Regions from separate parts of the Neobacillus sp. OS1-32 genome, predicted to be linked through region 2. Evidence: a T-box and tRNA genes for the amino acid it is inferred to sense, from the RefSeq annotation. Region 2 holds a T-box; the other holds one or more tRNA genes.
What was found. A T-box is a leader RNA that pairs with one kind of tRNA and senses whether it is charged. The one in region 2 lies ahead of serS (serine--tRNA ligase), so its partner is inferred to be a tRNA-Ser.
Positions count from the first base shown of each region.

Region 1: it has a tRNA-Ser gene. The T-box ahead of serS (serine--tRNA ligase) is inferred to sense a tRNA for this amino acid. The anticodon was not compared.

Region 1 covers NZ_CP133263.1:683,666-687,085, forward strand. The annotation lists gene RCG24_RS03625 (DNA ligase D) at 1-328, opposite strand, end outside; gene RCG24_RS03630 (non-homologous end joining protein Ku) at 455-1,288, shown strand; gene RCG24_RS03635 (DUF6509 family protein) at 1,423-1,707, opposite strand; tRNA gene RCG24_RS03640 (tRNA-Ser) at 1,827-1,918, opposite strand; tRNA gene RCG24_RS03645 (tRNA-Gly) at 1,930-2,003, opposite strand; gene RCG24_RS03650 (bacillibactin exporter BcbE) at 2,206-3,420, opposite strand, start outside.
Region 2 covers NZ_CP133263.1:3,299,324-3,302,743, reverse strand. The annotation lists gene pdxS (pyridoxal 5'-phosphate synthase lyase subunit PdxS) at 1-805, shown strand, start outside; gene pdxT (pyridoxal 5'-phosphate synthase glutaminase subunit PdxT) at 932-1,522, shown strand; T-box leader at 1,595-1,816, shown strand; gene serS (serine--tRNA ligase) at 1,974-3,254, shown strand.

The DNA of each region.
Region 1 (3,420 bases), 1.7 Mb from region 2:
TTTTGGCTTGCTCCACCATTTTTTTAACAGATTTAAGCCGTCCACGCAGTTGAATCGCCGAAAAATTGGCTTTAAAAGGATTCTCTAGTGAAACCAGTTCCCCATCGAGCTGCAGGGGTAAAAATGGTTTAAATGCTGCTTCCTTTTTTAATAAAAACTGCTTGATTTCTGGAAACTGCGGCAATAATGTTTTTCCATTTCGACTGGTTAATTCAATCCCGTTTGCATCCCAGTCTAATATAGCCCGAAAACCATCATATTTTACTTCATATACCCAGCCGGGACGGACTGGCTGCTCGAAAGTAAGGGTAGGAAGCATAGGTTTCATAAAAGCATTTCCCCTTTTTCCTTACTTTGTGTTAAACGGCCAAACTTCATTCTTTACCAGAAGTTTTTATGTATTCGCGGCCTTTAGAATCACACACTAAAATTAAAAAGAATGGAGAAAGATGAGATGCACACAATGTGGAAAGGCAGCATCAGCTTTGGACTCGTCAATATTCCCATTAAGCTGCATGCAGCAACAGAGGACAAGGATATAAAATTGAGAACCCTGCATAATAAATGCCATGCCCCAATTAAATATGAAAAAGTTTGTTCAGTTTGCGAAGAGGAAGTAAAACCGGAGAATATTGTCAAGGCTTACGAATATACAAAAGGAAAATTCGTCCTTCTTGATCAGGAAGAACTGGAAAAGTTAGCAAAGGAAAATGAAGATAAAGCGGTTGAAATTATAGATTTTGTCAAAATGGAAGAAATCGACCCGATCTACTTCAATCACAGTTATTATATGTCACCCAATGATGGCGGCAGCAAGGCTTATTCCTTACTGCGCAAAGCTTTGGAGGAAACACAAAAAGTTGGTCTCGCTAAAATCATGATCCGCTCCAAGGAACAGTTAGCAGTAATACGGGTATATGATAATACCTTGATAATGGAAACGATCCATTATCCGGATGAGGTCCGAAAAACAGGTGATGTTCCCAATGTTCCAACGGATGATAAGGTAACGAAGAAAGAACTGGAAACAGCTATTTTGTTGATCGACCAGTTAACAACAGAATTTCAGCCGGAGAAATATACCGATGAATACCGGACAGCACTATTGGAATTAATCGAATCAAAACGCCAAGGTAAAGAAACGGTTACGGCGGAAGCGAAGGAACCGGCTGCTTCCAATGTGACGGATTTAATGGCAGCATTGCAAGCATCGATTGACCGGACGAAACCAAAGAAGGCTGCAGTAACAAAGAAAAAAACTACTGTTAAAGTCAAGAAAGAAGCATAGGTTCTAAAGAATTTACAAATCTTAGAAACTAATCTATAGCAGGGAAGTTCCCTGCTATTTTTTAGCTAAAAGAAAAGGATAAATTCAACTACGCTTCATGAACCATCCTGATGGGCTCACCAGTCGGGGAGTTTTTATTTATTAATATTCTCCTTGCAGTATTGAAGAACTTCCTCTTCTTCGTCATCTTCTAGGGCAAAGTCGAATACCTTTTCACTTTCCTTTTCATAAAAATGATAATTGGATATTTTTGCTTCATGGTTGTCAACGGCCAATAGGACGCGTAAACCAACCCCTTTTTCCGAATAAAGTTCATCGTCTTCATCTATGTCAAGATCCAAAAAAAATTCATAACGGTCACCTGAAAGCAGACCGAAAGGATCTTCTAATTTTTCTACTGTATGTCCAATGATCTCCATATGGATCCTCCTTTTGCATTATTTTAATGTTGTTCTTTGATATTATACATTTTTACCGGCTAAAGCAAAATAAACGTAAAAACGCCAGAATTCTCTGGCGTAGATTGTTTATGTATCGATGGCGGAGAAGGTGAGATTCGAACTCACGCGACGGTTACCCGCCCTAACGCATTTCGAGTGCGCCCCCTTATAACCACTTGGGTACTTCTCCAAAGGATAAAATGGAGCGGGTGAGGGGAATCGAACCCCCGCCGTCAGCTTGGGAAGCTGAAATTCTACCATTAAACCACACCCGCATAGGAACAATTAAGACAATTGATATTATAGCATAATAATTTCAAATATGGTAGAGGAAATTTATTTTTATTTCAATTTTTTAAGGAAAAGTTCATACCTGCAAGCTTACTGTATGCAGGATGCGATTTCCAGGCCTTAAAGGATTAAATTAGTATGGTAAAAGCTCGGCTATGGTGCAACATGAAAGAGCTGAGGGTCCACTCAGCTCTTGCTATAATTATTTTCTTTAGCTTGCGGTTTGATGGCCAGCAAAGTAACGACCGCTGCTAACATACTAAGACCGCTCATGATGATAAAGATCCAATGGTTGGCGTATTTCATTAACAAAGCAATAATTGGTGGACCAGCGGCCACTCCAATAAACCGCATGGAAGAATAAAAAGAGGTGATGGTTCCCCTTTCCTTTTTTTCTACTCCATCAGTAATTAAGGAATCGAGACAAGGAAGACCAATACCGATTCCCACACCGCTAATTAAAAACATGGTGATCATATACCATAGTTTTATGGAAAACCATAAGGCCGCAATTGAAAGGGCGGCAGCGATTATTCCACCGAAGGTTAACCATTTCATTAAAATCTTATTTTTTTTAATCACCTTTCCACTGATAAAGGAGGATAAACAAAGAGCACCAAGGGGAAGAGCCAGGAAAATCCCCTTTTTAACATCCTTTATCCCATACTTTGTTTCAAACACCTCAGAAAGGTAAAAAAGAATTCCAAACAGCACAAGCATTAGGATACCGCCAATAAAAAAAATTGCATAAAGCCAGCGACCATGTTGTTTAAAGGTTTTCTTCACACCACTGAAGAAAGCTTTAAACGGTATTGGCTTTTCCTTGCCTTTGGGAGATTTTACAAGCAACGCCACCATTAAAATCGAGACTGCGCAAAAGATTGGAAAAGATAAGAAAGGTAAAAACCAAATAAATCCTGCTAGAATAGCCCCAAAAATTGGGCTTAATACCTTACCAAAGGTGTTGGAAGTTTCAATTAGCCCCAAACAGGTACTGACATCATCCTCATTCTTAAACATGTCGCCGACCAACGGAAGGACGATCGGAAAAGCCCCGGCAGCTCCTACACCCTGCAGCGCCCTGCCAGCTAAAATAATCCAATAGGCCGACTCAAGTTTCCATGCTGCCCAACCGGAAATAAGACCGCCAATCCCGGCAATAAACAAACTTGGGATAATCACCTTTTTTCTGCCGATATGATCAGATAAATAGCCGGCAATTGGGATTAATACAATCGCTACTATAGAATACACCGTAATAACCATACTCGACTGAAATGCTGAAATCGATAATTCTTTTTCCATCCTAGGCAGTACAGGTATTAACATGGAGTTTCCCAATGTCATCACTAAAGGGATAGAAGATAACGATAAAATTGCCCATTTTTGCTTGGAAATCTC
Region 2 (3,420 bases):
TGCCGAGCAGGCGAAAATTGCCGAGGAGGCCGGTGCAGTAGCGGTAATGGCTCTTGAACGGGTCCCTTCCGACATTCGGGCGGCTGGTGGTGTGGCCAGAATGGCTGATCCTAGAATTGTAGAAGAGGTCATGAATGCTGTTTCGATTCCTGTCATGGCAAAGGCAAGAATTGGCCACATTGTTGAAGCTCGCGTTTTGGAGGCTATGGGCGTTGACTATATTGATGAAAGTGAAGTATTAACTCCTGCTGATGAGGAGTTCCATTTAAATAAAAAGGAATATACCGTTCCGTTTGTTTGTGGCTGCCGTGATCTGGGTGAAGCGGCCCGCAGAATCGGTGAAGGAGCATCAATGCTTCGTACGAAGGGTGAGCCTGGAACTGGAAATATTGTTGAGGCTGTTCGCCATATCCGCAAGGTAAATGCACAAGTCCGTAAGGTTGTATCCATGAGCGAGGATGAACTGATGACGGAAGCAAAGAATCTAGGAGCACCATATGAAATCCTGCTTGAAATCAAACGTCTTGGCCGCCTTCCAGTGGTGAATTTTGCTGCCGGTGGTGTGGCAACCCCAGCTGACGCCGCATTAATGATGCAGTTGGGGGCTGATGGGGTATTTGTCGGCTCTGGTATTTTTAAATCAGAAAATCCTGCACTTTTTGCAAAGGCCATTGTCGAGGCAACGACCCATTATCAAGATTATAAATTGATTGCCGAGCTTTCCAAAAATTTAGGAACACCGATGAAAGGTATTGAAATTTCATCATTAGCACCGGCAGAACGGATGCAAGACCGCGGCTGGTAAAAAGAAAAGCGAAGGCGACTAGTCGCTGGGAGCCGGAGCTAGACACTTGAAAAATATTAATACGTTAAATTTGCAAAACAGGACTTTTGATAAAAAAGTTCTGTTTTTTAAAAAAGGGGTATTTTTATGGTAAAAATTGGCGTTCTTGCGTTACAAGGGGCTGTTCGCGAACACATTCAATCATTAGAAGCATGTGGTGTGGAAGCCATTGCAATTAAACATAAAGAAGAGTTGAACGAGATTGACGGTCTGATTCTTCCTGGTGGAGAGAGCACGACGATGCGTCGTTTACTTGATAAGTATGACTTTATGGATTCATTAAAAAAATTTGCTGCAGATGGTAAGCCGATGTTTGGAACTTGTGCCGGTCTGATTCTTTTGGCAAAAAATCTCGTTGGCTACAATGAACCGCATATTGGCGTGATGGACGTTACGGTTGAACGCAATTCCTTTGGCCGGCAGGTGGATAGCTTCGAGGCCGACCTCGCAATCCGAAATGTCGCGACCAGTTTTCCGGCTGTGTTTATCCGCGCACCACACATTGTTGAGGCTGGTGAAAATGTTGAAATACTCGCCAAACATGAAGGCCGCATTGTCGCCGCACGCGATGGGCAGTTTCTTGGCTGCTCGTTTCATCCGGAATTAACGGAAGATCATCGCTTTACTGCTTATTTTGTAGAAATGGTCAAGGAAGCAAAGGAAAAAACGCTCGTATAAAGAAAGCGGTATAAGCAGGTTGCATTTGGTTCATAAATATAGTACAGTTAAGAATACAAAATGAATTATAATGATAAAGCAATGAGAGGAACTAGTAACAAGAGATTTATTCTCAAGAGAACCGGTGGCTGGTGTAAACCGGTGAATGATCTTTGTGAATCCCTCCTCGAGCAAGGTATGGAACGCTTCATAATAGGGCCAGTAAATACCTTCGGCAGAAACCGTTAATTTTTCGAGGTGGACAGTTTTTTACTGTCAACCAGGGTGGTAACGCGGGTAACTCTCGTCCCTGTTTTGGGGCGGGGGTTTTTTATTTTTCTGAACTGCAGATTTGTCGTACAATGCAGCAAATATATTGGGCAAAATTGCAGATATGTTGTTTTACAACTGTAGAAATATCGTTCAAACTTGCAGGTATCCCAAATTTAAAAATAAAGGAGTGTCTGAACAAATGCTGGATTTAAAATTTTTAAGGGCCAATTTTGCTGAAGTCAAAGCAAAGTTACAGCATCGTGGTGAAGATTTAACGGATTTAGACAGGTTTGAAGAACTGGATCAAAAAAGACGTGGGTTAATTGTGGAGTCTGAACAGCTGAAATCGAAGCGTAATGAAGTTTCACAGCAAGTTGCTGCGTTAAAGCGTGAGAAGCAGAATGCTGACCACTTAATCCAAGAAATGCGGGAAGTCGGTGATCGAATTAAGACGCTCGACGATGAACTTAGGGACGTTGAGGAAACGTTAGAAAACTTGTTATTAAGCATTCCTAATATTCCGCATGAAAGTGTTCCAGTCGGCGATTCAGAGGATGACAATGTTGAAATTCGAAAATGGGGCAATATTCGTGAGTTTGATTTTGCAGCAAAACCCCATTGGGAAATTGCCGACAAGCTGGGAATCCTGGATTTTGAACGTGCCGCTAAAGTAACTGGAAGCCGTTTTGTGTTTTATAAAGGGCTTGGTGCCCGGCTTGAGCGTGCCTTAATCAGCTTTATGCTCGATTTGCATGTCGATGAGCATGGTTATACCGAAGTCCTGCCGCCATACATGGTAAACCGAGCCAGCATGACGGGAACCGGCCAGTTGCCTAAGTTCGAGGAAGATGCCTTCTTAATTGAAAGTGAAGACTATTTCCTAATTCCAACTGCTGAAGTGCCTGTAACCAATTTACACCGTGATGAAATACTCAGCGGTGGTGATCTGCCGCTTAAATATGCGGCCTACAGCGCCTGCTTCCGTTCAGAGGCAGGATCAGCTGGGCGTGATACCCGAGGCCTAATCCGCCAGCATCAATTCAATAAGGTCGAGCTGGTTAAGTTCGTGAAGCCGGAAGACTCCTATGAAGAGCTGGAGAAACTAACTAATGATGCCGAGCGGGTATTACAGCTATTGGAGCTGCCATATCATGTATTAAGCATGTGTACCGCTGATTTAGGCTTTACCGCTGCTAAAAAATATGATATTGAGGTGTGGCTGCCTAGTTACGGAACATACCGCGAGATTTCTTCTTGCAGTAATTTCGAAGCCTTCCAGGCAAGACGGGCCAATATCCGCTTCCGCCGCGATCCGAAAGCAAAGCCTGAGCATCTGCATACATTAAATGGTTCCGGTCTTGCGATTGGCCGTACGGTCGCTGCCATTTTGGAAAACTACCAACAGGAAGACGGCAGTGTCATCATTCCGACGGTACTGCGTCCTTATATGGGCGGCCGCGAGATTATTAAGCCGTTGTAAAAGTGAGAGGCTGGCGGGATGAAGGTTAATTAAAAGTAGTAAAAAAGAGCCGGGCGGTCACGTATCCTGAATATATTCCCAATATTTTAAAGCGGGCGGATCATCCGCCCGGATATTTTTTTCATTATGTAGTTGACATTGAGGTAAAACTTATGATAAATTAACA